DNA from 2 places in the Brevibacillus sp. AF8 genome. Region 1 is predicted to be linked to the other one. Evidence: riboswitches for the same ligand, from Rfam matches in the RefSeq annotation. Region 1 holds a riboswitch; the other holds the start of a gene.
The links. A riboswitch is a leader RNA that binds a small molecule or an ion and turns the genes downstream of it on or off. The one in region 1 is predicted to bind thiamine pyrophosphate.
Positions count from the first base shown of each region.

Region 2: linked by a shared signal. The riboswitch ahead of thiS (sulfur carrier protein ThiS) and the one ahead of thiC (phosphomethylpyrimidine synthase ThiC) in region 1 are both predicted to bind thiamine pyrophosphate.

Region 1 covers NZ_JAGQDN010000003.1:81,120-97,021, forward strand. The annotation lists gene KB186_RS06635 (YceD family protein) at 1-503, opposite strand, end outside; gene KB186_RS06640 (SepM family pheromone-processing serine protease) at 589-1,656, opposite strand; gene KB186_RS06645 (patatin-like phospholipase family protein) at 1,653-2,447, opposite strand; gene ylbJ (sporulation integral membrane protein YlbJ) at 2,595-3,824, shown strand; gene coaD (pantetheine-phosphate adenylyltransferase) at 3,829-4,308, opposite strand; gene rsmD (16S rRNA (guanine(966)-N(2))-methyltransferase RsmD) at 4,356-4,922, opposite strand; gene KB186_RS06665 (hypothetical protein) at 5,368-5,511, shown strand; gene ku (non-homologous end joining protein Ku) at 5,635-6,594, shown strand; gene KB186_RS06675 (cation diffusion facilitator family transporter) at 6,656-7,537, opposite strand; TPP riboswitch at 7,784-7,896, shown strand; gene thiC (phosphomethylpyrimidine synthase ThiC) at 8,046-9,800, shown strand; gene KB186_RS06685 (hypothetical protein) at 9,816-9,986, shown strand; gene KB186_RS06690 (DUF1904 family protein) at 10,037-10,366, opposite strand; gene KB186_RS06695 (ATP-dependent DNA ligase) at 10,775-11,710, opposite strand; gene KB186_RS06700 (GerAB/ArcD/ProY family transporter) at 12,049-13,407, opposite strand; gene KB186_RS06705 (hypothetical protein) at 13,420-13,656, opposite strand; gene KB186_RS06710 (Ger(x)C family spore germination protein) at 13,649-14,815, opposite strand; gene KB186_RS06715 (spore germination protein) at 14,812-15,902, opposite strand, start outside.
Region 2 covers NZ_JAGQDN010000001.1:387,969-403,870, reverse strand. The annotation lists gene KB186_RS01405 (glycoside hydrolase family 18 protein) at 1-716, shown strand, start outside; gene KB186_RS01400 (hypothetical protein) at 813-1,040, shown strand; gene KB186_RS01395 (alanyl-tRNA editing protein) at 1,123-2,334, shown strand; gene kapB (kinase-associated lipoprotein KapB) at 2,368-2,751, shown strand; TPP riboswitch at 2,793-2,903, shown strand; gene thiS (sulfur carrier protein ThiS) at 3,103-3,306, shown strand; gene KB186_RS01380 (thiazole synthase) at 3,312-4,085, shown strand; gene KB186_RS01375 (acetylornithine deacetylase) at 4,078-5,373, shown strand; gene tenA (thiaminase II) at 5,382-6,062, shown strand; gene KB186_RS01365 (ABC transporter ATP-binding protein) at 6,047-6,829, shown strand; gene KB186_RS01360 (ABC transporter permease) at 6,829-7,587, shown strand; gene KB186_RS01355 (ABC transporter substrate-binding protein) at 7,584-8,615, shown strand; gene KB186_RS01350 (sensor histidine kinase) at 8,713-10,095, opposite strand; gene KB186_RS01345 (response regulator transcription factor) at 10,096-10,809, opposite strand; gene KB186_RS01340 (ABC transporter ATP-binding protein) at 10,962-11,873, shown strand; gene KB186_RS01335 (ABC transporter permease) at 11,873-12,622, shown strand; gene KB186_RS01330 (ABC transporter permease) at 12,635-13,366, shown strand; gene KB186_RS01325 (hypothetical protein) at 13,629-14,171, opposite strand; gene dacB (D-alanyl-D-alanine carboxypeptidase/D-alanyl-D-alanine endopeptidase) at 14,351-15,902, shown strand, end outside.

The DNA of each region.
Region 1 (15,902 bases):
AAAAAGTCAGCCAACCCAGCCAAACGCGGGTCAACACGCTCATTCTTGCAGCTGCATGCCACTTCGTTACGGTTCACACCGCAAGTCGGGCACAGACCTTTGCAATCCTCCTCACAAAGCGGGAAGGTCGGCATTGCCAGTAAGAAGTCCTCTTGCAACAGCGAGTCCAGCTCGATTTCATCGCCTTCCAAAGGAAGGATATCGCTGTCCTCGTCATCTTGCAGGATTGGATCATCCGCAAGCGCAAATGTCTCAGAGAAATCTACTGTTGCCTGATCGACAAAAGGATTCAAGCATCTCGCGCAGACAAAATTCACGTCTGCCTTCATGCTTCCTTTTACGTAATAGAGATTGCCCAGCTGAACGGCTTCACCACTCGCAGTCACAGGACTAATCCCGCGAATCTCATGATGACGCTTCTTTAGCTCATCTGCTTCCAAGGTTACCTGGAATGGCAACGGCTCTCCTTTTCGGTGCTCTAACTCTGCTAACTTAATGTTCATAGCATTTTCACCTCATGCACAACAAAGATGATTATAGACCCTGCCCAAAGCTTTGTCAACCATTTTTGCTTGACAGCTAGTTTGCTCAGGTAGATTTCGGTTTTTGTCCATTCAAGTACGTAATCGCTTCTTCCACCGTCTTGACCGGAACCACTTTCATTGAAGTTCCAATCCGCTTGGCAGTCGCTAACGCCTCCTCGTAATTGGAGGTCGTATCTGGCGTATCCTGTGGAGCAAAGAAGATCTCTGCGCCCGCTTTGTCCGCTGCGATTACCTTTTGATTAATGCCACCGATCCTGCCTACTTTTCCGTCTAACGAAATCGTGCCTGTTCCTGCAATTTTATAGCCTTTTGTCAAATCCGTCTTCGTATTTAACTGGTCATAAATCTCCAGGGTCATCATTAACCCAGCAGAAGGACCACCAATCCCTTGAGAGGCAATGGTAACTTCTTTTGGAATGATGATTTCCTGTTTGTTGTCAGGGCGTACACCAATTCCAACTGACTTGGACTCAGGCAGTGGTTCCAAGGTTAACATCGTTTTGGCCTCTTGTCCATCTCTTGTGTACGTAATCTCGACTTGGTCGCCTGCTTTTTTTGCAGAGAGGGCTGTCAGCAAATCTTTTGCCTCAGATGTGCGAACCCCGTCTACATACGTAATGACATCTCCGATTTGCAATGCTTTATGGGCAGGAAACCCTTCCAAGGTACCCATCACCCACACACCCTGCTTCTCGATTTTCACTTCGAAGCCGGCAAGACGGAATGCGACTGCCTCCGCAATTTTTTGTGAATTGTCCATGACCGCTTGTTCTCGACGGATAAAATCTTCGCTGTCTTCTCCCTTGCTGACAACCAACTCCTTGGGCAATAGCTCAACATCCTGCGTCATTTTTGCATACCAATACCACGGCAAATTCGCTTCGCCCATTCGTACCGTCGTGAGCATGAAGGAGCCGGTCTCGTCTTTCTTGCCGCCTTCCACTTGAATCATCGGCCCCAACTCAATCGCTGACCCTGGACGACTCACGTAATAATTCGTCGGTACAAAAAAGGAAATGCCCAACAAGACAAAGACCAAGGCAAGTATCCAGCTAAAGCCTCTGGTTCCTGTAGATCTGCGTCTGTTGGCATAAAGCTGTTCCTCACTCATTCTTGTGCCTCCCAATTTGCAATTAGTTCCTGTATGCGTTCGATATGTTCAGTACCCGCACGTTCGCCTAGCTCGATAATTTGTTCGACACCCGTGTACGCGATACTGCTATAGTGTCCAACATCAGGCCTGATTACGATGTCTGCCGCAATGATTCGATGTCGCAGAATTTCCCTTTCCATGACATCAATCGTTTGGGCGATCACATCAAAAATACTTTTGACTTCCATCCGAGTGTCGAATTGGGCGACATCTACCGCAATCACGATATCGGCACCCATTTCACGCAGCACCGTCACCGGCACGCGATCAATTACTCCTCCGTCGACCAACAGCCGCCCCCCTACTTTTTCAGGGACGAAGATGCCTGGAATGGATATGCTCGCCCTCACCGCTTGATCAATCGGTCCTTCACGAAATACGACGCGCTCCCCTGATTCAATATCCGTCGCTACAATGGCAAGCGGCTTGTTCAGCTCTTCCAAGCGCTTTCCGTGCGTTAACAGACGAATCAATTGTTTGATCTTTTCCCCCGTAACAAAGCCCATGCTGGGTACGGTCAAATCGAGCCAATGCTTGCGTTTTAAATTCAAGGCAAGCTTTCCCATCATGTGCGGTTCAATTCCGTTGGCATAGACAGCTCCAATCAAACTGCCCATACTGGAGCCAGCGAGCATGTCAATCTGAATACCATGTGCTTCTAGCGCATTCAATACACCAATATGCGCAAAACCGCGAGCGCCTCCTGAGCCCAGGGCTACACCCACGATTGGTTTACGTCTTGTCTGCATGGAAAAACCCCTCCCTGTAACCAGCCTATGTGGTAAATCGCTGTTCCTTTCACACTTGGGAGATATTCGTCGACCAAGCTTACGCATAGTTCTCCCGCTTGCCACGTAGACATGTACTACTACTTTTCTTCGATTCAGGAGGAATCCATGTCACGCCACTCACCCGTACTTACATTGTTGCTCGCCATTTCGACAGTTTTCATTGTTATTTCGTTGATCGCATACTCACAGATTTCTTTTGAAGCTGCCGTACGCGGTCTGAAAATATGGTGGGAGGTAGTTTTTCCCTCTACTCTTCCCTTTATTGTGCTGTCTGAGGTGTTGATGGGTCTGGGCGTCGTTCATTTCGTCGGCGTGTTACTGGAGCCATTCATGCGCCCACTGTTTAACGTTCCGGGAACTGGCGGGTTCGTGCTGGCAATGGGCTTCTCGTCCGGCTATCCGGTAGCAGCAAAGCTGACAACACGCCTGCGTCTGCAAGGCAATGTGACGAAGGCTGAGGGTGAACGACTCGTCTCTTTTACAACGACGGGAGACCCTTTATTCGTCATGGGAGCAGTGGCAATCGGCTTTTTCCACAGTGAGCAAATGGGCATCATTCTAGCTCTAACTCATTATTTGTCAGCTGTACTCATGGGTGTGGTCTATCGTTTTCATGCGCCTTTTGCCATAACTTCAGCCCCATTGGAGAAAAATTCATTGCCTCTTCCTTTACGCGCCTTGCAAGCGATGCATCGGGCACGTGTCCGTGATGGACGTCCGTTCGGAAAATTAATGGGAGAAGCAGTTCAATCCGCTCTGAATACCTTGCTGATGATCGGTGGTTTCATCATTGTTTTTTCGGTATTAATCCAACTTTTCTCCACGATTCATCTGACACAAATCATCAGTACGCTTCTCTCGATTTTTCTCGGTCCCTTTGGTTTTCCGCCAGCCTTTTCCCAAGCAATTGTGGCAGGATTGTTCGAAGTAACCCTCGGCGCACAGGCAGCGAGCATTGTCCCTGATGAAGTTTCCTTGGTCTGGAAAGCAGCCATTGCCAGTGCGATATTGTCTTGGGGCGGTTTGAGTGTTCACGCGCAGGTCGCAAGTATCTTGAGTGAAACGGATATTCGTGTCGCCCCTTACTTGATTGCCAGATCCCTGCATGCTTTGCTAGCTGCGATTTTGACCTTCGTCTTTTGGGGGCCACTTGCCACAGTCAGCTCCTGGTTCGTGGAGCAAGCCGTCCCTGTATTTGTGCATGCGAAACCTGAGGTCCCTGCGACGAGTTGGTGGGAGACCTTGCTATTATCAGGGGGACTCGCCATAGGCGTTGGTGCAATTCTTTTGTGTACCAGCCTGGCTCTTTCGCGCATGAACCGCAGTAAGACGTGATAATCTACTCGGCCATTTTTCGCTTCAGTGCCTCTTCTACGATTGGCGGCACCAAATCTGCGACACTCGCCTTGTATTTCGCAACTTCCTTCACAATACTTGAACTCAAGTACGAATATTGATTGTTCGTCATCATGAAAAACGTTTCGATATTTTCATCGAGCTTTTTATTAATCGAGGCGACTTGCATCTCATATTCAAAATCAGAAACAGCACGAAGGCCACGAATGATCACCTGTGCGCCCTTTTTGTTCATATAGTCAATTAATAAGCCGTCAAATGAGTCCACTTCTACATTTTTCATGTCAGCCGTTGCCTGACGAAGCAATTCGACACGCTCTTCTACGCTGAATAATGAGTTTTTCTTTGAATTGATCAAGACGGCGACAATGACCTTATCAAAAACGTTGGCACCCCGCGCAATAATGTCGAGATGCCCATAAGTAACAGGGTCGAAGCTTCCTGAACATACGGCGATTGCCATAGCGGGTTATCCTCCCTTGATGCTCTTTACGCACCTTAATTTGAAAGTTAGGCTTGTGGTTCCAAATCGTAATAATAAACGGTAATGGCCGTATCCCCATACTTCGCTGCTCGATCCTTCACACAATGACCAATCGCATCCGGAAAGGAGTCTGCGATATCATGCTCAGCCACGATCCAAGCTCCGTCCGCCAACATTCCCAGCTCTTGTAACATCGCAATTTCTTCAACAATCTTTTGCTGGGCGTATGGCGGGTCCAAAAAGACAAGATCAAATTTTTGATGGCGGGTACTCAGCGTGCGAATGGCGCGCTCCGCATCCATGCGATATACCTCGGCATAATCGTCCAGCCTGCAAGTGCTGACGTTTTGTTTTACCACGGCAAACGCTTTCGGATCTCGCTCCACAAAAACAGCTCGATCCACTCCCCTACTCAATGCCTCGATCCCGAGACCACCTGTTCCTGCGTATAGGTCCAATGCCCAACCACCATCGAAATAGGGGCCAATCATATTAAAAATCGATTCTTTGACTTTATCGGTTGTCGGTCTGGTTCCTTTGCCCGGAACTGCTGCCAACCGTCTTCCTCTGTGTTCTCCAGCGATGACTCGCATACTCATTTCACCTGTCTGCTTTCCTGATATGTATGTTTTAAGACGCGATTTTCTAAGACTGAGAATGATATCATACTATCACAACTGCATACACCCGTAAAATTAGCAACTGGAAAAATTTATGCGCAAGAAGGTATACAACCCCATTCTATTGGAAAAGATGATGAATAGCGACGCAACGGTGTCGCTGACAACCGCGGAGAAGACTTACGTTTCCCCATAAGCTCTTCCTCCGGTTTCTCCTCTCCCATAATTGAAAGGCTGTTCACTTTGGCGCACGACGTGTCTGATAGGAGCATTTCGTGCCATCGCTCCCTTCATCGGGAGGAGTTGAACGGCTGCCCCTCGTCATTTGGCGATGGGGTATTTTTTTTGTGTCCAGCGCATACTACATGTACCTGTAAAACCCTCTACATGTAGATTGCCTGAAGGGAGTGAGTCAATCATGGCAGAAAAGCGACCGTCCGCACAAAAGCTGAAGGCGTCCAAAGCCCAGTCCATTGCAGACCGCACAGGCAAAGACGTCGAACTGGCGCGTGACATGCAATCGCGTGCAGATCAATCGGACATCGTCAAACATGGACAATAGTTGCATATGTAGCCAGCCGCATCGAATCGGCTGGCTTTTTACTTTTCCACCTTCAATTCCCTCGGCACTTCTTCTAAGCGGATACAGATACTATACAAAAATGACTGTGAAGGAGGTATCCGCATGCATACGGTGTGGAAGGGTTCAATCAGCTTCGGCCTCGTCAATATACCTGTTCGCATGTTTACTGCAACGGAAGAGCGCGATATTCGCTTTCGCCAACTGCATAAAGAGTGCAATACCCCGATCAAGTACACGAAAATGTGCCCACACTGCCAGCGCGAGGTCGATACGAATGAAATCGTCCGTGGCTTCGAATACGAAAAAGGACATTTTGTCATGATCGACGATGATGATCTGGAAGCCATTACGCCAGAAACACGCAGAGCCATTGAAATTATCGACTTCGTAGACTTGTCGGAGATTGATCCTGTTTATTTTCACAAGAGCTATTTCCTATCTCCACAAGACACCGGCGAAAAAGCATACGCCTTGCTGCGATCGGCTATGGAACAAACAGGAAAGATCGGCGTTGCACAGGTAACGATGCGCAATCGGCAAAGCCTGGCCGTTATCCGACTGTATGAACATTGCATCATGCTGGAGACGATCTTCTATCCGGATGAGGTACGCCCCGTCAATCAAGTGCCCGCCTTGCCTGAGGCCAATGTAACGTTGGCCGAAAACGAACTGAAAATGGCAACTGAGCTCATTAGCAATATGACGCTCCCTTTTGATCCGGCAAAATATACGGATGAATATCGATCCGACCTGCAAAAACTGATTGAGAAAAAATTGGAGGGTCAGGAAATCGCCACTGCACCTACTGTGGCAAGAACCAATGTTATTGATCTCATGCAAGCCCTAAAAGAAAGCTTGGAGTCTACAGCCGGTCAAGCCGCAGTACCCATCAAAATCGAGCCGGAACCGACTCCTTCAAAGCCTGCGCGAAAACGCACCACTGCTGCCTCCTCGTCCGAAAAAGAGCAAGCATCAAAAAAGCCGACCGCAGCCGATCCCCAAAAAACTACGACTACTTCTACAACCAAAACACTGCGCAAAAAGAAGGCTACCTCTGGTTAGCAGCACATAACAAAAAAACCTGCCCACATTGGACAGGTTTTTTGTATTCCCATGATGGAATCTAACTAGGCGCCATCTTCCTGCACGGTTCAATATGGATATGAACGGCGTTAATGCGGTGAATCTTGCGCATCTGTTCTTCAATTTTTTCGGTGATGGTGTGGCTCTCCACCACATTCAGCCCTGGATCTACATGGATCACAACATCAACCAGCACGCTGCTTCCATGGTAGCGGGCTTTGATGTCACTGATATCCTTTACTCCTGAAATCGAGGAAATCGTTGCCCGCAGGTCCGCAAGCTCGCTTTCGTCGAAGCCATCTGTTAAACGGTGGGTTGCTTCTCTGAAAATGTCCCACGCAGTCTTCAAGATGATGAGACCAACAACAAAAGCAGCTAATGGATCGAGCCAATGCAATTGAAACTGTGCGCCAGCTACCCCGATAAACGTCCCGATACTGACGAATGCATCTGAACGGTTGTCAGCGGCCGCTGCATCCAGTGCTTGGCTGTTTGTTTTGATGGCGAGCTTTTTATTGTAGCGATAGACGAAAAGCATAATAACGGCAGTTGCAAGTGCTGTCCACCCTGCTAACAGGTCAGGAGCCGAATGTTGTGGATCAAACAAGGATGGTACAGCATTCGTAATGACCTGAACTCCGACAAATAGCATAATAAATGATGCGACAAGTGCTGAAATCGTCTCTGCCCGGAAATGGCCATACGGGTGATCTTTGTCAGGTGGTTTCCTTGCAATACGCAGCCCAATCAAAACAGCAATTGATGCGACCACATCTGTTGAGTTGTTAAGACCGTCGGCCATTAAAGCTTCCGACGCTGTGACATACGCAACTCCTATTTTTAATACAGAGCAGAAAATGTAGGCGAAAATACTCACCCACGCTCCACGTTCTCCTTGTTTTAGATCCGAATAAACATCCATACCTCATCACCTCAAAATACTTCTCCATCTGCTTCGACAACGCGGAAAATCAAAGCGCTGGAAGCAGTTGCTTTTTTTCGAACTTCATCGTAACAGATAGGAATCATGTGGGTCTACAGAAACAGTTTTAGTCCGATTCATGAGAATAGGGGGGAGGAAAATGTGTTGCACACCTGCAATTTTTCACTAGAAAATTATCCTTGAAATTAACTTGACTTCCCGTTATCCTATTGTTGCAATCCAAAAATAAAAAAGCACGGGAGCTTGGAATTCACCAGGCTGAGAGGATGGTACTGTGCCATCGACCGTTGAACCTGAACTGGGTAATGCCAGCGGAGGAATGTCATATACGACACGAAAAGATACGTGTATTTTTAGGATACCCGTTTCTTCTCTACTCTCGCGTTGGCGTCGCATGTTGTTTATGCGGCGCTTTTTCGCGGGATGTTTCTTTCGCCTCCCTAAACGGTTCTCGCTTTCGTGCAACCAAAACAAGGAGGTTTTTCTTATGTCATTGGTGTCATCTTTTCCAGGTAGTCGCAAAGTATACGAGACAGGTAGTCGTGCGGACATCCGTGTCCCGATGCGCGAGATTTCTCTTCATCCTACCGAAGGATTGTCCGGCTCCACACCCAATCCTCCCATTCGCGTGTATGATACGAGTGGCGAGTATACTGCATCCGGTTATGTCCCTGACATTCAAGCAGGACTCCCCTCCATTCGCCACCAATGGATTGATGAGCGAAATGATGTGGAAACGTATGTCGGTCGCGAACCACAACTAGTCGACGACGGCATCCGAAACGAAGAGAAGGCTGTCACCCTCCCCACTTTCCCTCGAGAGGGCTACAAACCAAAACGGGCAAAGCCAGGCAAAAATGTTACCCAGCTTCATTATGCCCGAAAAAATATCATCACACCGGAAATGGAATACGTTGCCATTCGCGAGGGGGTCTCTCCTGAATTTGTACGGGCAGAAATCGCCGCTGGACGTGCGATCCTCCCTTCTAACATCAATCATCCTGAGAGCGAGCCGATGATCATTGGCCGCAACTTTCATGTCAAAATCAATGCCAACATCGGAACATCAGCCGTCAGCTCTTCCATGGAAGAAGAGGTCGAAAAAATGATTTGGTCTGTCCGTTGGGGTGCCGACACCATTATGGACCTCTCGACGGGAAAACATATACACACCACGCGGGAGTGGATTATCCGCAACAGTCCCGTTCCAGTTGGTACTGTCCCGATTTATCAAGCACTTGAAAAAGTAAATGGGAAAGCCGAGGATTTGACATGGGAGGTTTACCGAGACACCTTGATTGAGCAAGCGGAGCAAGGCGTCGATTACTTCACGATTCATGCTGGTGTTCTTTTGCGCTACATCCCCATGACAGCTAACCGCGTTACCGGTATCGTCTCTCGCGGCGGATCGATTTTGGCGGCATGGTGCCTGGCCCATCACGAGGAAAACTTTCTGTATACGCATTTCGCTGAAATTTGCGAAATTCTGAAGGCCTATGACATTTGTGTATCCCTTGGAGATGGACTACGTCCTGGCTCTATCGCGGATGCGAATGACGAGGCACAGTTCGCGGAGCTTGAAACATTGGGGGAACTCACAAAAATTGCGTGGGAACACGACGTACAAGTCATGATAGAAGGCCCCGGTCACGTCCCCATGCATCTCATTCGCGAAAATATGGATAAACAGCTATCCATTTGCCATGAGGCTCCTTTTTACACACTCGGGCCGCTCACGACAGACATTGCCCCCGGCTATGATCACATTACTTCAGCGATTGGCGCTGCCATGATTGGATGGTTCGGAACAGCGATGCTCTGCTACGTAACGCCCAAGGAACATCTCGGCCTTCCGAATAAAGAGGATGTCCGCAACGGTTTAATCGCATACAAAATCGCTGCGCATGCCGCTGATCTCGCAAAAGGACATCCGCGGGCAAAACAGCGAGACGATGCCTTATCCAAAGCTCGTTTTGATTTTCGCTGGAACGATCAATTCAATTTGTCGCTGGACCCGGAGCGCGCCCGCGAATATCACGATGAAACGTTGCCAGCAGAAGCCGCCAAATCTGCCCATTTTTGTTCCATGTGCGGTCCTAAATTTTGCAGCATGAAAATATCGCACGACATTCGTCACATCGCCAATGAACAAGGGGGTGCGCAAGATCCCGCCATTCTTGCAGGGATGCAGGAAAAATCGCGTGAGTTCCGCGAACAGGGAAGCCGTTTGTATCAGTCGTAATGAAGGGGGATTCATATGGAGGAAGCCAGTCGTTTACGCGAAAAAATCCTTCGACTAGAGGCTGAGCTAGAGCACTCTAAACAACAATTGCGACTCATTCAACAGGATTGCAGTCACGTCTATATCGAAACGCCACTTACGCGTACATGCTCCAAGTGCCTGCAATCCGAAAGCCTCTATTATTAAATAGAAAAAGGTCGAAATCCTTTTGGAGGATCTCGACCTTTTTTTCTTGCTTATTTCGCCATTCCGACTTGCAACGGAAGTCCTTCTTTATAATAGAGAGTGGGCGATAACAGGATGAAGAAAATATGGACTTGCAAAAAGCCTTGCTTCTTCAAAATGCCGTGGACGGCGTTTGCAATCGCATCATGTTGCTTTTGTTCACGGGGAAACATCATGATCTCTACAGACAAAGGACTGTTCGTTAGTTGCTCTACCTGAAGCAGCTCCAATTTCACCTTTTCTTGAGCTACCTCAGCAATTTTGGAAAACTCTTCTATAAGAATCTGAGAAATGGGCTCTATGTCTTGCTTCGCAAAGCCTTTAAACCGAAGAAACGGCAAGTCAATTCCTTCTTTCGTAAATGAGTTCGCACAGTCATTATAAACAAGTCTCTAATTGTATATCAACGAAAAAAGGATTAAAGAAAGTGAACAACAAACATTCCCAACTGGGGCGAGGGACACAAAGAGGGCCATATCAGAGAGCAGCTCCCTTCCATGAGGTGTGGTGGACGTACCACGGAAGGAGGAAGCAGCTCAACCAGATACAGCCCAACCCGCTAACCCAGTTACTTTATACAGGTAGTATAGCTCGAATTTAATACTTAATCAATAAAAAAGTTTCGTAAAATTCTAACAGGAATGCATCCGCCAGCTCCACATACATAGGATGACAAACACAAAGAAGCAATATTAAAAACATCCCACTATTTATGGGATGTTTTTTGTTCTGTGTTGCACCAAGAGCCTCTACTCCAATACACAGTAATCAACAGGTACATCAACAACTGCTTGAATACTCGGTTGCCGTAACGTATAGCCTTCTGTCCATTCCGCGAATTGTACCTTAACCGTGACAGTTGGTCTTAACCACACAGCACCCTTGAACCTTGCTGGGGTATTTACAAATGGCATTTCATTTTGTATCAAAGGTACAATCTTTTCCGTCAAGGCCATCCAGTCATTTCGAGTTAATTTGCCTGTTCCTGCGTGGCCAATATAAAATAGGCGCCCTTCCAGATCATACAGCCCTAACAAGAGGGAATTCACAACGTTATCACGCAGCGTAACCCCCCCAACGACAGCTATGGTGTCACGATAGTATTTTTTCTTTTGCCATTGCTTCTCTTTCCCACCAATGACATATTTGCTGTTAAGATTCTTCATAACTATGCCTTCCATACCGTACTGCTTAATGATCTCATACATAGCGTTTCCATTATCATGACCATCAACCAATTGTACATGGTCATTGGGAATAATGATTTCTTGTAATAAGTTGATACGTTCGCTCAATGTAAGATCGATTTTCCACTCATTATTTGTAAATATGACATCAAAGATCATATAGGTAATAGGGACAGCCTTCTGTGCCTGGCTGACTTTCTCCAATCGTCTAATCCCATCCCGCCGCATCACTTCATGAAATGACGGTTTTCCGTCAGTTCCTAATGCAATCACTTCTCCATCTAAGATCACCGAGCGAGCATTGCAATATGTCTGTATGTGAGCTAACTCTGGGTATTGGTGGGTCCGCTCATTTATTCTCCGATTGTATAAACGAGTTCCCTGTCCATCAAAGTAAGTCAGGATTCGAACCCCATCCCATTTAACTTGGGCAATCCACTCGTCCCCTTGGGGTATATTCTCACAGCTTATTGGCTCCATAGGTATAATTGGATTCATCTTTCACCTCAGAAAAGGGAAATGTAGTATGGATCTTATACTCTTCTTTATGGGAGTTTTTGTTGTGCTTCATACCAAATTCAATTGTTGCAAATAACAAAAAAGCGTGCAACATCATTACATAGGCACGCTTTTTCTCAAATATTTTTAGCTGGTTTACTCTATTTTTACTTTGCTTCCGTCGTTTATAAGCGTTTGTCCCTTACATAATGCTTGCCAATAGCACGATAACCGTGGTAAATACTTTCATTTTTATATGAAGGCTGGCGCGCTTTCACGGAAAGAATCCAGCCCCTCGTCAGTGTGTTTTGGAGTAAGGAACCCCTTGACTTTTGACCTCATTGTCGAAACGACCCAGCCTGTTTTGTTCTCCCCAGCCTTTGCTTGCCATGATTAAGGGCCTGCATTTCCCCGTAGCTTGTCAACAGCGCTATCAGTAAGAGGACAATGTAGACAACAGCGGTCGCTCCCCCAGCTATCGCTGATTTATCCTTAAAAAAGTCCCCAACCACTATCACGATCACACAACCACTTAAACAGACTGTCGTGGTCCATACCATGGACCTGTAAAATCGATAAAGCTTCGTTCCTTCGGGAATGAGGCTTTGCTCTCTTCCTTTATTCTTTCGCCTTACATGAACAAGCAAAAAGAGCGCCAGCGGCAATTGAAAGACGAGCACGATCAACGGCAAGCTATAGCTAATAAATTGATCGATATGTGCTATATTTGGAAACGCGAATATGGACGATACAACGATAAACCATCCACACGGTGCATTGAGTGTATTGTAATGCCTCTGTCCCCCAAACGATCCCACCCCCACTAAAAACGCCAAGTAAGCGACTATGACTTTAATTGTGAAAGCAGGAAACCAAACACTAAAGAGGATCATTTCGACCCTGTCCAGAAAATCTGTGATGTGAATTTGCTGGACGAGAATATAGATAGGGAAATTCAGTCGACCGGCGATAATGTAGCCCATCACCCCGAGCAAAACGAGCAACATAATCGTCGTTCCAAAACCAACAATAATGACCCCGTGCTTCATCGCAGCATAAAATAGCCGCGGCTCTACAATGGCATGTAAGAATGCCCCAATGAGAAATACATCACCATATACACCCACTGGAAAAAAGTTGCTGATCACGATCCGATCCAATCTATTCGTTAAAATTGGTTCCAATCGCTCTACGTTGTATTCATTCATTAGCAGGAAATATAACGATATACACATGAGGAAATAAAGAGGAAAATAAAGCTCATTTACTCGCGCCGCCACCTCAAGGCTCGTTTTACCATAGTACATTATCAGTAGGACGAAGACGAGTAAGATGACCTCCAATGGCGTGTTTGGCAATAACGAGATATGTAAAAAATCAGCAGCCCCTTTAATATCGATCGCCAGGATGATCCAAATATAAAACAAAATGAGTAGATTGACAGCTCCACCAATCCACTTCCCGCCAATAATAAACAAGATTTCAAAGATATTCTTCCCAGGGTAGGCCTCCACCAGCCCACTCAAAACGTAGGCGACAAAAATCGCATAAAAGATGGGGAAAATTTGAGAGAACCAACCATCCATCCTCGCTACCTGAACGACAGACCGCAAGAAACCGATCATCATCCCTGTCATCAAGACACTGCCGACGAGCCAGGCAATTTGCCGATGATTGACAACTTGCTTGTGAATCATACTTGGTCCTCCTTATACGAACTGATCCACCCACCACTTCACATGGGGAGAGAAAATGTTCATGATGTTACTCGTGGGTAGGATTTGATAATACTGGAATTGCAAAGCGATCAGATAAACAATCGTTAGGGTGTAAAAAATAACAATGACTCGTTGCTGTCTTCCATCTATGCCTTTTCGCTTCAGGATGAATTCTCCAATGGAATGTAACAGCATGAAGACAAAAAAAACCAGAAATATTCTATTCATGATCATCTTCACCTTTGGTTATATTCTTCGTTGTCTGTCCGAAATTGACCACGTTCACTTTGGATCGTATTTCGTATGTGATTTTCGGAAGTTCCTTATACCACCTGTTCCGATATCGGTCCCGCCACTCTCGCGGATAATTCCTTGACAACGCGATTCCTAACCCGATGAAGTCTGATTGTTTCTTTTGGATCGTTTGCATCATGTGGTTCACACCGTTATTGATTTGCTCGACGAGCTTCGCTTCCAGCATTCGAATATTTTTCTCTTCCTCGAGATCGAGGTTTGACTGATTCTCCACCACAACGGCAGAAGTGTATAAGTCAATTTTGAAATGGATGTGGTCCTTCCTAATCACAGGCTTGATATTCGCCCTTCCTTTCGAAAGAGTTATCGTAAGCCGTTCGTGCTTGGTAAGGGGGAGCACAATAGAAAACGGTGTAAATTCGCGTTGGAACAATCGCAAGCCGAGCAGCTCTTTGGGCTTCGCGATGGTTACGAGCTTGTCTTGTCGAAATAACCCTACCCCCGTCGCCTCTATTTCTTTTGACTTTCCTTTCGGATGGGAATCCACAGCCGCTAGAACGGGTAAGATGGCATCAACCCCTGGTGTACCGAGCATCTGGGCCACATCCTTCAACGTTACACTAATGCCCCCCATCTTGACCAACTCACGCATCGCTTCTCCTGAAAAACGTTCAAATTGCGGCTGTGCGGTTAGTAATTCGATTGCTTTGCCTTTTGTCATGACAATGTATGCTGTCAGTCTGTTTTCCGGAAAGCGTGCCACAATATCGAGCACATCGGACATTCCGTCCTTCGCCAGTTCTTCCCCTATCACGATCATCCGGTGATGGGAGTAGTAAATTCTCCGAGACATTCTTGCTTGGATCAAGCCATTTGCTTCCCGAATTGTCCTGCCCACTGCGGAATCAACGTAATAACTCTTATCACCACTCGTCCCCCCACCCCCTCCAGACTGTGCGCCTAGGCTGCTGACCAGGGGGACCTGAATGGAGAACCGATACCTTCCGTCTGGTTCCTTATCCATCGCCATTGCAATGACGATAGCCATGTCATTTACTTCGCGCCGATCCCAACAACCAGAAATCAGGAACATGCAGAGCGACACCACCAATATGCGGGTCACAGCCTTCACGATTGTCCCTCCTCGTTTGGATGACGGTTTCCTGTCATCCCTGATTGCCCTCCTCTTTGCTGCATAGAATTAGCAAAACCATCGTTCATACGCCTTGCGTTTTGAACTCCCAAAAAGCTCGGGCGTTTTTCCATCATCGACCATGGCGTTCTTATCAGGACGTCTTTGAGATCGCCGATTGACATCGGTGCCAGCGGAGATAAATATGGGACACCAAAAGAACGTAGGTTGGCCATATGTCCGAGGACTAGCAATAACGCTACCAGCATTCCATAGATGCCGAGGATCGAAGCCGCAATCATGATCGGAAAGCGCAGCATTCGCAATGAAATCGATGCATTAAAATGCGGGATGGTAAATGAGGCTATCCCTGTGAGCGATACAACGATAACCATGGGGGCAGAAACAATCCCTGCCTGCACAGCTGCTTGACCTACGACCAGCGCGCCTAAAATACTGACGGCTTGCCCGACCGTTTTCGGGAGACGAATCCCCGCTTCTCGCAAGGCTTCAAAAGAAATTTCCATGATAAAAGCCTCTACAATAGCAGGAAAAGGAATGGACTCGCGCGCAGCCGCAATACTTAAAAGGAGCGTGGTTGGCAGCATCTGTTGGTGATAAGTCGTTATGGCCACATATAAGGCAGGGGTAATGAGTGAAATGATGAGAAATACATAACGCAGTAGTCGTACAAGCGTAGCCATTTGAAATCGCTCGTAGTAATCCTCGCTGGCCTGCATCATCATCCAAAACGTAACAGGCACGATTAAAACCATCGGTGTCCCATCCACAAATATCGCGACACGTCCCTCCAGCAATGCCGCAGCGACCGTGTCTGGGCGCTCGGAATACATAACCTGAGGGAAAGGCGAGTATGTATTATCCTGGATCATCTCTTCGATATATCCGCTTTCCAGCACAGCATCTAAATTGATCTTACTGATTCGAGCAGTGACCTCCTGAACGATCTCTGGATCAGCAATCCCATCCAGAAAAGCAACCACCAGGTTGGTGTTTGTCTCACGTCCAACTACCAAGGACTTCATTTTCAATCGAGGTGTTCGCAATTTTCGCCGTAGCATCGACG
Region 2 (15,902 bases), on a different contig from region 1:
AGTTCCAGAACAAATTGTTGGATAATATTCTCGCGACCGCCCGTGAGCTTGGAATGGGGGATATCCATTTTGATTTGGAGGCTTTGCCTACAACAGGTGCAGAAGCGTACGCGAGCTTCTTGCGAAAAGCAAGGGATCGTATACATGCAGCGGGGTTGATGATGTCTGTTGCGCTCGCGCCGAAGACGAGTGCTGTGCAAGCAGGCAAATGGTATTCCGCCCATGATTACAAGGCGATAGGAGCGCTTGCCGATTTTGTCGTGATCATGACGTATGAATGGGGCTATAGTGGTGGTCCTCCCATGGCGGTTTCTCCGATCGGACCGGTGCGGCGTGTCTTACAGTACGCCATTACCGAAATACCAGCCGAGAAAATTTTGATGGGCCAAAATCTGTACGGATACGACTGGACCTTACCGTACGAGCGAGGGACGACAGCGCGAGCATTGAGTCCACAGGCAGCGATTGCACTGGCTTCCCAGCATAATGCCGTCATCCGGTATGACTATCGGGCGCAGGCTCCGTTTTTTACGTACACCGATAATCAAGGCAAGCAACATCAGGTGTGGTTTGAGGATGCACGGTCGATCCAAGCCAAGTTCAATCTGGTTAAACAGCTTGGTTTGCGAGGCGTCAGCTACTGGAAACTCGGTTTGCCATTTCCGCAAAATTGGCTGTTGATCGAGGAGAACTTTCGCGTCCGCAAGCGTGCATAGTCATCTGGCGTACATTCCATCACGGGTTGTACGCCTTTTTTTCGAATGAACAATCATGGTATGATGAAGATGACAGGAAGGAAAAGGGGAGAAATCATGGGAGAATGCAAATTGGATCACAGCCATGAGGACGTACTCAAGAAACTGGCAGAACAAGCGCCTCATCTGTCGGAATTGCGTGTGAGTCAATTCAAAAATCAGTTGAATAGCGAACTCAGCCAAGAGCGTCTAAACGAGCTGTTTCATTTATTGAAAAAGTATGACCTGGCAAGCCCAGAGGAGCGTCAAGAGCGCGAAAAACAAATGGATCAGTTGTTTGGCTAAGCTTTATACATACGTTTTTTCGTTTTGCCCCCAAGTGGGAGAATCAGGCTGGAACCATGGTTCCATGCAGCGAGGAGTAACGATGGACGACAGACTCTATTATCAGGATGCCTATACAAGAACCTTCTCGGCCCAGGTGACTAGGACTGGTGTCGAGCAAGATGGGACACCTTACGTGGTACTGAATCAAACGGCTTTTTACCCTACTGGAGGCGGACAGCCTTCCGACCTGGGCGTATTGGAAGAGATTCGTGTGGTAGATGTGGAAGAGGTAGATGGCGAAATTCGTCACCGACTGGAGGCTCCTTTGTCCGAAAGCACAGCGGAAGTAACGGGGCACATCGATTGGGACCGCCGCTTCGATCACATGCAGCAGCATGCTGGTCAACACATTTTATCGGCGTCTTTCCTGGAAATCTTGCAGGCGGAGACCGTCGCCTTTCACCTGGGCAAAGAGCGTGTCACCATTGATGTACGACTGGATGAGTTGACTGCAGATGTATGGGAGAAGGTAGAAAAGCGAGCGAATCAGATTGTTTTGGAAAACCACCCCATCATTGCACGGTTTGTTGATGACGAGGAATTGGCAACGCTGCCCTTGAAAAAACAACCGACTGTTACGGAAAATATTCGCGTCGTGATGATACCTGATTTTGATTACAATCCATGTGGAGGAACACATCCAGCGCGGACGGGCGAAGTCGGGATGATCAAGATCTTGGGCTGGGAGCGGCATCGCGGAAACATTCGTTTGGAATTTATCTGTGGCTGGCGAGCTTTGCGGGACTATAACCAAAAGCAAGCTGTCGTTCGTGATACGGCGAAGTTGCTCGCTACCAATGAAGGAGAACTGATCGCACAGACGGAACGTCTCCTTGCAGAACGCGACACCTTGAAGGCAAAAGTGGCAGAAGTGGATAAGCAGCTCTTGGAAGTGGAAGTCAATCAACAATTGACTGCTGCCACCAAACTCGGTCATTCTCGCCTCATAATGAGCACCTTCACAGACAAAACCATTCAACAGCTTCAGCAGTTCGCACAGCTGGCTACTGCTCTGGCGCCAGATGCAATTTGCCTCTTGGCTGCTACTGCCGAAGACAAAATGCAAGTCGTGTTTGCTCGTGGACAAGAAGTCAACATAGCCATCAATCAAGTGTTGAAAGAAACCTTGCCGATCATTAACGGAAAAGGCGGGGGAAATCCTGCCATGGCACAGGGTGGCGGGCAGTCAGTAGTGGATGCGGAAGAAGTATTGCTGCATGCACGCAATCTGCTGGAAGCCTCGCTGATGTAAATGCATTCGATTCAAGAAAAGGAGGAAACCGCGATGAACTGGAATCCGGGAGATATTGTTCGTGTTTCGCAGCGGACTGGTGAATATATTGCAGAAGTATTGGAAATCCACGACTCGAAGCTGCTGGTAAAAGTGTTGGCAGTAACCAAATACCCAACCCAAGGCGATTTGCATTCTTCCTACGAAGTAGATGTGCCGCTGTTTCACCAGCGTCCAGCACTCTCTTACATGGAAAAATTCATGACGCCTGTCCAAGGGGTCATTCACTACAATGGAGCGATTCCAGATTACAAGGAATCTGTGCGTCAGGCGATGGAGAGAGAAATGGAAAAGCTTGCAAAAATGGCAGCTTGGGCAGAGCGCTGTCTCGCTGAGCTCGAAAAGATGCACAAGGAAGCCTTTACAAACACGAAATAGAGTGGTACTGTAAAACTCGAATGTACGATAATTGCATAGCTTTACTACCAAACGGGGGCCAAGCAACGTTGGCTGAGATTGTAACGAGTGTGTTACTGACCGTTGAACCTGACCTGGGTCATGCCAGCGGAGGAAGAGGTATTTGGAATCAGGATCACATGTCGCATCCGAGCGGAACTATGCTTGTTTGCGAGCATGGATGATAAGATGACACTCAACCATCCGAGGCGGATGGTTTTTTTATGCCATTCGTCCGGGGAGATGGGATGGGTATACGGCTTCTTCTGTTTGTCTGAATCGACTCAGGCAGGTGGGAGAAGCCGTTTTTTTTCCAGTAGAAGGAGGTAATCAATGATTGTTCAACTGAATGGGAAAAAAGTAGAGTTGGCGGAAGAAATCACGACAGTGCGGGCCTTGCTCGCTTCTTATTCCCTGCAAGAGAAAATTGTCGTCGTTGAGCGAAATGGTGACATTATTAATCGCTCTGCGTACGAACAAACACCGATTGCAGACGGAGATCGCATAGAAATCGTTCATTTTGTCGGAGGAGGATGATCAGCATGATGGATAAATTGAAAATTGGACCTTACGAGTTTCGCTCCCGTTTACTTCTAGGGACAGGTAAATTCGCTGATTTGGATACACAAGGGAAAGCAGTAGAGGTGTCGGAAGCAGAAATTTTGACCTTTGCGATTCGCCGCTTGAATTTGGAAAATCCGCAAGAACCGAACTTTTTGGAACAACTCGATTTGAAAAAATTCACCCTGCTACCAAATACTGCAGGTGCCTATACAGCAGAGGAAGCAGTGCGCATTGCCCGTTTGGCTAAAGCATCTGGACTGTGTGACATGATCAAGGTCGAAGTCATTGGAGACCCGAAAACACTTCTCCCTGACCCGATTGGCACGCTCGAGGCTTCGAAAATCTTGGTGGAAGAAGGCTTTATCGTGCTGACCTACACCAATGATGACCCGATTCTGGCCAGACGTCTGCAAGAGGTTGGCGTACATGCGGTTATGCCAGGTGCGTCTCCAATTGGTTCCGGGCAAGGGATTGTCAACGAAAACAATATCCGCTTTATCATCGAAGATGCGAAAGTACCGATTATCGTAGATGCAGGGATTGGCTCGCCAGCAGACTGCGCAAAAGCGATGGAACTGGGGGCTGACGGTGTCTTGTTGAATACAGCAGTCGCTCTCGCTGACAATCCTGTCCTGATGGCAGAAGCGATGAAGCTAGGGGTCGAAGCAGGTCGCAAAGGCTTCCTGGCAGGCCGTATCGCGAAAAAGCGTTACGCATCCGCGAGCAGCCCGACCGAAGGGATGATTGAGTAACGTGCATCGACTGACAGAAGCGGTAGAATCGATTGCCAGCCGCAAAGAAGAGCTGTTCGCCTTATTGGCAGAGCTCGTTTCTCATCCGACTGTGAGTCCTCCCGCACGAAACAGCGATGTCGCACAAGGAGTAATCGCCAATAGACTGCAAGCGATGGGATTCGAAGTGGATCGCTGGACGGTATATCCGGGAGACGACAATATCGTCGGGCGGTTATCAGGGAGTGCCTCAACTCACGCAAACAGCTTGATTATCAACGGGCATATCGATGTGGCTGAAGTCGGAGATGACATCGGGTGGACGTATCCACCTTTTGCTTTGACATATGGCAAGGATGGACGCCTGTACGGTCGTGGAGTTGCGGATATGAAAGGCGGACTCGCAGCGAGCTTGTTTGCGATCCAAATGCTTCGCGAACACGGAATCGAGCTCCAAGGCGATTTGCTCTTTCAATCCGTCATCGGTGAAGAAGCGGGTGAAGCGGGGACATTGGCCGCCATCGAACGTGGCTATCAGGCTGACTACGCCGTTGTAGTGGACACGAGTAATCTCCAAATGCAAGGGCAGGGCGGGGTCATTACAGGCTGGATCACGATTGAGAGTCCGATGACGCTGCATGACGGAATGCGTGCACAGACGATTCATGCAGGCGGCCGCGTCAGGGGAGCTTCTGCCATTGAAAAAATGACGAAGGTGATTACCGCACTACAGGAGCTGGAGCGGGACTGGGCAGTAATGAAGTCCTATCCCGGCTTCCCGGCAGGCAGCAATACGATCAATCCCGCAGTCATCGAGGGAGGTCGTCACGCTGCGTTCATCGCAGACCGTTGCGCTCTCTGGATTACTGTTCATTTTTATCCGAACGAATCCTATGAAGAGATTATTCGAGAGATCGAGGATCACGTCGGGCGTGCAGCAGCCGCTGATCTTTGGCTGAGAGACAATCCTCCAACCTTCCGTTGGGGTGGACGTTCGATGATTGAGGAGCGCGGTGAAATCTTCCCATCACTGGAGTTGGATACGAAGCATCCGGGGTTGGCTACACTGCAATCCGCATATGAGAGTCTCATGCATCAAACGCCTATTGTTAACATGTCGCCTACGGTGACGGATGCAGGCTGGTTTGCGCATGCAGGCATTCCGGCTGTCCTATTCGGACCGGGTGAGCTCGCACATGCACATGCCGTAGATGAATCCATTGATCCTGACCAGCTCGTTCATTTTGCCCAGATCATGACCCGTTTCATCGCCACCTGGTGCAATACCCCAAAGGAAGCGAAGGAGTGAGTATCCGCATGACAACCTTTACTGATCGTTTGAGAAAAAGTGTAGCCCCAATCTGGGAGCGTGTTCATCAACATCCTTTCGTCACCGGACTTGGAGATGGCAGCCTGCCTGTTGGTGCCTTCAAATATTACATGAAACAAGACTACATCTATCTGATTGATTACGCGAAAATGTTCGCGATTGCCAGTGTGAAGGCGTACGATCTGGAAACAAGCTCTCGCTTTGCCGCTTTGCAAGAATCGACGCTGAACACAGAGATGGAGCTGCATCGTCAGTATGCCGAGCGCTTTGGCATCTCTCGCGCGGAGCTGGAAGCGACAGAGCCTTCCTTTGTGATGCTCGGGTACACCAGCTACATGCTGCGTGTCGCTCATCAAGGGTCGTTGGCCGACTTGGTGAGTGCACTACTCCCATGCACATGGAGCTATTGGGAAATCGGAAAGCGCTTGGCACAAGTAGAAGGAGCGCTGGATCACGAACTGTATGGCGAATGGGTACGTATGTACAGCTCTGATGAATTTGGGCAGTTGGCGATTTGGCTGATTGAGATCATGAACCAATTGGCGGAAGGTAAGAGCGAGCAAGAACTGGCCAAACTGGAGGAGTATTTCGTCAACACCTCCAAAATGGAGTACATGTTCTGGGACATGTCCTACAGAGAGGAAATGTGGCCGTGGGAGAACAACTAGCTTTCGCCGACGTCAGCTTTTCGTATGGCGACAGGCAGATTCTCGATCATTTTGATCTGCGTGTGGAAAAAGGGGAATTCGTCAGCTTGATCGGTCCGAGCGGGATCGGGAAAAGCACCTTGTTTCAGCTCATCGCAGGTCTTCTTGAGCCGGGACAAGGCGAAATCAGGCTCGGCAGTGTACCAGTCGCAAATCGTTTAGGGCAGGTCGGCTATATGCCCCAACGCGATCTGCTCATGCCATGGCGTACAATTGTCGAAAATGCAGCTTTGCCGCTGGAAATCAAAGGTATGACGAAAAAAGAAGCGCATGAGCGTGTCAGACAGCAATTGCCAAGGTACGGGCTTCAGGATTGGGCTGACAGCTATCCAGCCCAGCTTTCCGGTGGCATGCGTCAGCGGGTTTCCTTTTTGCGTGCGTTGTTTTCAGGCGCAGAGATGATGCTGTTGGATGAGCCATTTAGTGCATTGGATGGAATTACGAGAATGGATATGCAAGAGTGGCTGATGGAAAAGTGGCAGGAAACAGGCAGTACGATGCTGATGATTACGCACGATATCGACGAAGCTATTCTACTTGCAGATCGGATTATCGTCCTTTCAGGTAGTCCGATCACCAAGCCCATCGAATTAACCGTTCCGGTGAGCAGACCGCGAACGGCGAGCAGCCGCAACCAGGCCGGATTTTTGGCATTGCGTGAGCAAATTTGGGAATTGCTTCGACAGGATCGCCAATCAGCAATGAAGCCCTTGAGGAGAGAAGCATGATGGGGAGAGGCATTTGGTTTGGCATCTCCATCGCCATTTTTCTCCTGGCGTGGGAAGCTGGTTGTCGCTTCCTTGGGGTGCCGCCATTCATTTTACCACCGCCTAGCGCTGTGGTCGTATCGTTGTGGGATTTACGTACCTCTCTAGTAGGTGTACATCTTTGGGCGACGTTAAAGGAAGTGTTACTGGGGCTATCGATCTCGATTGTATTTGGAATCTCCCTTGCCTTTGCAATGATTCGCAGTCGGATTGTGGAGCGTCTGGTCTATCCGTACATCGTTATTTCCCAAACAATCCCAATCATCGCATTATCACCTGTATTTATTTTATGGTTCGGTTATGATTTATCTGGAAAAATCGCTGTAACGATTCTGTTTACTTTCTTTCCGATCGTTGTCAACACGTATGATGGACTTCGCTCGACTGACAAGGAAATGCTCCAGTTGTTAAAAACAATGGGGGCAACGAACGGACAAATTTTCACCAAGCTGCAACTCCCGTCGAGTTTACCCCATTTCTTCAGTGGTCTGAAAGTGGCAGCTACTTACAGTGTGGCTGGGGCGACGATTGGGGAATGGCTGGGAGCGAGCGAGGGACTCGGGTACTTTGGGAGACGGGCATCCGGCAATTTTCAGGCACCCGCGTTGTTTGCCTCGGTCCTGTTACTCTCCATTCTCGGCATGCTACTGTTTTGGCTAGTTGGACGAATCGAACGTCATTTTTCCCCGCATATGAAAATCAAAGGAGAACAACAATGAAACCTTTCAACAAATGGACAAAAGCATTCATGGTACTTACATTGGCAACGGGTCTTGCTGCATGCGGCAATCAGGCGAGCTCGGATGCTGGTCAGACGCAAGCCCCTGCTGATAAAGGAACGGAGCCGACTGAGTTGACGATTGCGCTCGATTGGTATCCGAATGCTGTACATTCCTTCTTGTATGCCGCAGAGGAGCAAGGGTATTTCAAAGACGAGAACCTCAAGGTGACCATGCAAATGCCTTCGGACAGCAATGATCCGTTGAAGATGGCGGCTGCGGGCAAAGTGGATTTGGCGATCAGCTATCAACCACAGCTCATCCAAGCTCGTGCAGAAGGCGTTCCTGTCGTATCTGTAGGTGCGCTCGTTCGTCATCCGTTAAACGTGATCATGACGCGCCAAGACAGTGGAATCGATACTCCGCAAAAGTTGGCTGGAAAAAATATCGGTTATCCATCACTTCCACTGGATGAATCGATCGTACGTCAAGTTGTGAAGCATAGTGGTGGCGATGATTCCGGATTGACCTTCACAGATATCGGCTTTGACATCGTCCCAGCGTTGACGGCCAAAAAGGTCGATGCAGTGGTAGGTGGCTATATCAACCATGAACAACTGATTTTGGAGAAGCACGGCATTCCAGTCAATGTGTTCAAGCCTTTTGAGTTTGGTGTTCCAGACTATTATGAGCTCGTATTGGCAACAAGTGACGAGACTTTGGGCAAAAAGCAGAAAGCTGTGGAAGGTTTCCTGCGTGCGATTGGCAAGGGCCAGGACTATGTGAAAAATAATAAGGAAAAGGCACTCGATCTGTTGCTTGCCAAACAGGCTGCCGATTTCCCGCTGGAAAAAGACATTGAGACCAAGAGCTTGGATACCCTGATTCCGTTGATGGATGCGGGGGAAAAGCCTTTCGCATACCAGACGGCCGAATCTTGGCAAACACTGATTGATTGGATGAAAAAAGAGAAGCTGATAACCACTGACGTCAAAGCAGAAGAGATCATGCGCGATCTCGTGAAGTAATTGACGCAGGAACATTAAAAGCACCTCATTTGCACGCTTGTGAGAGTCTACTCTCCATTGGCGAGTCAAGGGGTGCTTTCTCTATGCTGTCTTTCTTTTAGGAAGAGAGGGGGAAGCAAAGCTCTGCTGTCATCCCTTTTCCTGTATCGCTTGTTAACAGCAGGTGTCCATGATGAGCGGCAGCTATACGTGCAACCATTGGCAAACCGAGACCATGACCATTGTGTAACGGAGATTTTCTTTTTGACGAATACGGCAATTCCACCAAGTCAGGCAGCATGCTTTGCTCAATGCCTTTTCCGTTGTCAGTGATAGTCAGGAGAGCATTGCGCTGGTTGGGTGACAGGGTCGTTTGCACGTGGATGCGACAGCCTGATGGGTTATGCACGATGCTGTTTTGGATCAAATTCGTAATGGCGCGGACAAGGAGTTTTTCATCGCCCATCACGAAGCATTGTTCAGTCGTGACATCCAACTCGATGGTAAACGTCTCTGCCAAATCATTATTCAAAAAGTCAGTGACAATTTGCCGGGCTAGTGTCGATAGCCGAATTGGTTTGGGATGGATGGGCTGCATCTCGTATTCCAGCATGGAGACGAGATTCAAGTCGCTGACCAAAGACCGGAGCTTTTCCCCTTGCTTTCGAATAATGCTTGCTTTTTGTTGCTGTTCGTAAGGCACCACGTCGCTTTCTTCCAATTCACTGGCATACCCGAGCACCATCGATAATGGCGTGCGTATATCGTGGGAAATTCCTGCGATCCAGTTCGAGCGTGCTTCGTCTCTGGCTTTTAGCAAAGCGTTCTTCTCCTGCAGAAGCGCCGAAGCATGATTGATGCTTCGGGCAATCCCGCTGAACACTCCTTTTGCCTCAACATGTGTATGCTGATCTTCTGACAGAGCGTGAATCCCCCTAATCAGTGGACGGATTGACCGAATGAGTCGAGAGCCGATGAATAGCGAGAGAAGAGCGGCGAGCAGTATATTTCCGAAAAGTAAAGCCAGCAATCGATATGGCAAATCACTTATCCAACTGATCGGGAAATGAATCTGGTACTTGGCGAGACTGTCCTTCGGGTAGCCCACGACGACCAGCCCCATCTCATGTTCCCAAACAAAAACAGGATAGTCTTGTAAATAATTTCGTGAGAACTGCGCCACTTCTGCTAAGGAAAAGGTGCGGGGCAATTGGTCTGGTATGGCGTAGTCCCAGAGGACCTTCCCATCGTTCGCAATCAGCATGGCCCAAGCCTGGCTTTTTTGCAACCATTCTCGTGCATTTGGTTCCAACGTATAGTGGGAACCGTTTACGTGAAGACCTTCTGCGACAGTTTGTGTGACGTAAATGGGAGGAGAGCCTTCATTTATGCCTTTGAAAACAAATGTACCGAGAATGATGTAATTGACGATGAGCAAAAAGACGGCGATTAGGATAGAAGCACCTGTATAACGACGTAAAATTCGTGCGGCTCCATCCATCTACGACTCTTCCTTTACGAGTAATTTGTACCCGAGTCCTCTTACCGTCAGCAAATATACAGGAGTGGACGGACATGGCTCGATCTTTTCGCGAATGCGCCGCATATGAACCATCAGTGTGTTTTCATACCCGTAGTAATCGTCACCCCAGACGGATTGGCAAAGGGCATCACTCGTGACGATTCGTCCCCGATTTTCATAGAGTTTTCGCAAGAGGGCGTGCTCCTTGGCAGTCAACGCGTATTCTTGTTGGTCTCTCGTCACGGTTGCTGCCTCCAAATCGATTATACTGTCACCAAGCTGGAAAACGGGCAGACGTTCGATTTGGGGAGGAGCGTAAACGCGTCGTAAAATGACCAGAAGACGAAGAACGAGCTCACGCGATAAAAATGGCTTCACGATATAGTCGTCAGCGCCCAGGCCAAGTCCGAGCAATCGATCTTCATCTCCCCCTCTCGCTGACAAAAAAATGACAGGGATTTGCGAGAAACGACGGATCGAAGTCAAAAGTCCAAATCCATCTCCATCAGGCAGCATGACATCCAGAATGGCGACATCTGGCTTGTCCGAAGCGAATATCCCTAGCGCCTCTTTACAACTACCCGCATGAAAAATACGAGAGAATCTTTCCTTACGCAAAAATCCATCGATCATATTTCTGATTTCAAGCTCATCTTCCACGATGAGCACTTTTTTCTGTTTCCACTCTTCCATATTGAATCACCCGTATTCATTATACTCGCTCGATTTGTCTGTTCTACCCACTTGGAGTCGATTTAAGGTTGTCGTAAGATTCCTGTCAGCTTATTGACGGGTTGGGACTCTATGATTTCATTTGAGAGACCAACAGATAGGAGCGAGAAAACATGAATACGGTGATTCGAACGGAAAACCTTTCAAAACACTATGGAGGAGCCTATTGCGTCCAGCGTGTGAATCTTGCGGTAGGAGAAGGGGAGGTCTATGGCTTCCTCGGTCCAAATGGTGCAGGAAAATCGACGACTCTAAAAATGCTGCTAGGATTAGTCAGGCCGACGGAAGGGAGTGTATCTGTATTCGGGAAGGATTTTTGCAGAAACCGACTTGAAATTTTGAGTCAGACGGGTTCCTTGATCGAGGCTCCTTCCTATTACGGTCATCTTACCGGCCTTGAAAATATGCGTGTCATGCAGCGGCTGCGAGATGTCCCGGACAAATATGTAGAGAAGGCTTTGCAAATCGTTCGTTTGGAAAAACAAAAGAACAAAAAGGTAGATCAGTATTCGCTCGGGATGAAGCAACGACTGGGAATTGCCATGACTTTGCTGCATTTTCCAAAGCTCGTTATCCTCGACGAACCGACAAACGGTCTGGATCCTGCGGGAATCGGGGAAATTCGGGAATTGATTCAATCATTGCCACATCAGTATGGAATGACCGTGTTGATTTCCAGCCATCTGCTCTCGGAAATCGAGCAAGTAGCGACGTCCATTGGCATTATCCACGGGGGGAAACTCTTGTTTCAAGGAAGTATGGAGCAGTTGCAACGGAACAGCCAGCCTCATGTTTGGATGAAAACGCAGGATAATGAAAAAGCGAGAAGAGTTCTTCAAGAAATGGAGCTTTCTCCAAGTCTCCAAGATGGCTTTCTTGTCATGGAGGGTATGGAAGATAGGGAAGTAGCACAGACAAACCGGACGCTGATGATGGCGGGCATTGATGTTTATCGCATTGAAGTGCACAAGCAAAGTCTGGAGAGCATTTTCCTCTCTCTTACTGGTAGGGAGGGAAGTTTGTAATGCGGACGCTTTGGCTGGAGTTTTATAAAATTCGACATAAGCGTTTGTTTCTCATGCTCGCTATTCTTTTGAGTATCGAACTGGCATGGGGGTTTATGGCTGTTAGTACGTCGATGAATAAAAATCCAGATGCGCAGACGTGGAGCGCCATACTGGTTACGATTACAGCCATGAACGGATTGTTTTTGCCGATCGGTTCGGCTGTCATTGTTTCACGAATTTGTGATATGGAACACAAGGGGCGTACATGGAAGCTGCTGATGGCTGCCTCTGTTAGCCGAAAAGCGGTTTATGCGGCAAAATTCGTCTCTGCGGCTGTTTTGATGGGGAGTGCAGTCATTCTACAGGCTATGGCGATCGTGGCATTTGGCATTGGCTATGGTTTAGCAGAGCCAGTCCCGATTGGCCTTTTACTCTGCATTGTCGTAGGGACCACACTGACAAACCTCGTGGTGATTGCTCTGCAACAATGGGTCTCTCTCGCCATCAAAAATCAGGCGTTCAGCCTATGCCTCGGGATGATCGGGGGATTCATTGGCATGACAGCGAGCTTATTTCCGCCACAAGTCGGACGTCTTTTCATCTGGTCGTACTATGTAGACTTTTCGCCCGTTGCGTATCAGTACGTGAACGAAACCATGTTGTTTACCAACCGTGAAATCGGCATTCATTTGCCGATCATCGTCGTACTCATGGGCATCGCATTTTTCCTTGCTGGGAGTATTCACATATCCCGGCAGGACGTATAGGGAGGACCTTGCATGATATTCAGATGTTTGGGAGCAGAATGGGTAAAGCTTCGCCGTTCTCGTATATGGCTCGTTTTGCTTGTGCTACCTGTTTTCAGTACGCTGATCGGCTTTGCGAACTACTGGATGAACCAAGCGATCCTGCAAAATGGCTGGTACAGCCTGTGGACGCAGGTGAGTTTGTTCTACGGAGAATTTTTCTTGCCCATTCTCATCGCGATCTGCTGTTCGTTTGTGTGCAGACTGGAGCATGTAAATCGTAACTGGAATGTAATCCTGACAGCGCCAGTATCAATTCCAACGATTTTTTTCGCGAAGCTGGTGGTAGTTGGTGTTCTCCTTTTTATTGTGCAGCTTTTCTTCTTTGTGCTATATATTTGTGCAGGTTTCATGGCTGGACTGCACACACATTTTACGTTTCCTCTGGAAGTGTTCGGATGGATCATGCGAGGCTGGCTGGCTTCGCTCACCATCATCGCCTTCCAGCTTTGGCTTTCCACGCGGATACCGAGCTTTGCTGTACCTGTCGGCATTAGTGTTTGCTCTGTTTTTGTAGGGTTGGGCTTGTATGTGTCGGGGCTCGGGATGTTATTTCCTCAGTCACTTTTAACGATTGGCATGGGCGTGCTCAGTCAAGAGAGTTTGACGCTAGGAGAGCTGGGGGCGTTTGTAGTCATGTGTGTACTTTTCGTGACGAGCGGTTGTGTGCTGGGGATTCGTCGTCTTACGAGAGAAGGTCTTTAACAGTTTTCACCATAATAACGGTTTCCCTTTCCTGCCAAACAACCTTATAATAGAAGGTGAATGCTTGAATGAGGAGAAGTTTCCATGGACGACAAACACATAAACAAGACGAATAGCAAATGGGTGATCTGGGGGTTTATTCTCAGTGTACTCGCTTGTGCTGTGTCTATGGTGATTTTCATCTACGTGATGCGCAACTGACAGCACATGATGGTAACGTCAAAAAACCGCTCGTTAACGAGAGCGGTTTTTTGCTATTTCATTAGCGGGATATCGCCGTTATTTTTCGGATGACTTGTTCTTGTGATAGCTGATTCAACTCGGTAAAGCCAAGGTTGGAAAGAGCAATGGTTTTTCCTTGATAGATTGGATAAACGCCTTGCCAGAGACCTGCTGTACTGTACATCTGTGATCCGCTCACTTTTCGTAAAAATAATAAATAATTCCCTTCCGCCAGCGGCCCAGGATACTGCAGGTTGAGCGGACTGGAGGCATCGGGAAGCGGCTCTACGCCAGTGCTTAGCACAGTTACTCGTCTGGATGCTGTGCCTTTTATGGCCTTTTTTACCTGTAGTTTTTGTGTGTAGTTCACGATCTTGCCTTGGGGAATGTTGCGTCCCGTGGGATAAGCCCGATGGGTACTGTCTACCTGTGCGATGACGATTAAGTCGCACTTTTTGACGAGCTCCGCAAGGGAAGAATAGGGGGAGGGATCTACTTGTACGCGCCCGATGTCGGTTTGGGCATGGACGGGGAATGAAAAGGCGCAGAGAAGGGACAGACAGAGGAGCAATCGATAGAACATGAAACCATTTCCTCCAAACGAAAGAAGTCTTGAAGGTAGTATGAACGGAATGGCTATCCTTCATGCCTGTAGACTTTTAGTATAATGGTAATATTCCGAATAAATAGAATACGTGCTATCATGATGGCGTACTGTGATTTGTTGGTGGAAATCGCCCAGACTATGACAAGGAGGTTATCATGAATCATTTATTTGCTTTTCGACGTGTCGGTACGTGGTTTTTCGTGTTGGCTCTCTTGTTGCAGGTAGCAGCTTCGCCTGCGCTAGCCAAGGAAGAGGCCGCTTCTTCTAGTCCTCTTGCACTCAGCATAGAAAAATTCCTCGCCGATTTGAAAAACGATGAGAATAGCAAGGGAATGTACGCTGGAATCGCGGTCTACGATCTAACCGACAAAAAGTACGTATATACGCACAATGCCAAACGTAATTTTATCCCGGCCTCCAACATGAAGCTGTTTACGACAATTGCAGGTCTGGATAAACTAGGGCCAGACTATCAGTGGAAGACCGAGGTGTTTGTTTCGGGAAAGGTAAATAACGGTGGAGTTTTGCAAGGAGATCTGATTTTAAAAGGCTATGGGGACCCTAGTCTGAAGCCAGAAGATTTGCAGCAAATGGCAAAAGCCATCAAAGATTTGGGGATCAAGCGAATCAATGGAAATCTGCTTCTCGATGACAGCTATTTCGATGAGACCAGATTGGGTACGAGCTGGATGTGGGATGATGAACCGTATGGGTACAGCGCCCAGATCAGTGGATTAGCCGTAAATAAAAACGTTGCGACTCTAACCGCAATCCCTGGAAAAACGGTGAACGATGCTCCCGTCCTGACCATGAACCCAGCTACTACATACATAACAGTCACAAACCAGTTGAAAACGACAGCGGGCAAGGAGAGCAATGTGCTCATTGAGCGTCCGCGCGGAAAAAATGAAATCATCGTATCCGGTACGATTGGGATGGAAGCAGCTCCTTATGCTGAAGATGTCACGATGGAAGACCCGGCTTTGTATGTGGGCGATCTATGGAAGGATCAGTTGCTGAAACAAGGGATTGCCTTACATCCGAAGACAGAAGTGAAAAAAAACGTGCTGCAAAGCGGAGTACCGCTCTATACTCACTTGTCCAAACCGTTGGGTGAGATCACGGTGGAGCTCAACAAGGATAGTGACAACTTCTATGCGGAGATGCTTGTAAAGACACTGGGCGTTACCCAGAAAGGTGAGGGGAGCTTTGAGGCAGGCAGTGAGGCGGTAGCAGACGTTATGAAGCGAGCTGGCATTGAGTCAGGCTTCCGTCAGGTAGATGGCTCGGGGTTATCGAGATTTAATATGATCACTCCGGAACAGATAATCGAAACACTCATCTTTTTGCAGGAGCAAGAATATCGAACGGAATTGGAAAAATCACTCCCAATCGCAGGAGTAGACGGCACCTTGAAAAACCGCATGAAAGGAACCGGTGCGGAAAAGAACCTGGTAGCAAAGACAGGCTCATTAAGCGGAGTCAATACCATGTCGGGTTATGTAACGGCAAAAAATGGTCATAAGCTCGCTTTTTCGATTTTGATCAACGGCATTTATAAATCGAAGTATGCAAGGGAGCTGCAGGATCGAATCGGAATTTTGTTAACAACCTACCCGGATATCGCAGCACCGGAAGGATTCAGCCCTCCAGAGAAAAAGACGTACCCACTCTCTGCTATGATCGATCCCATCCTAGATACCCCGG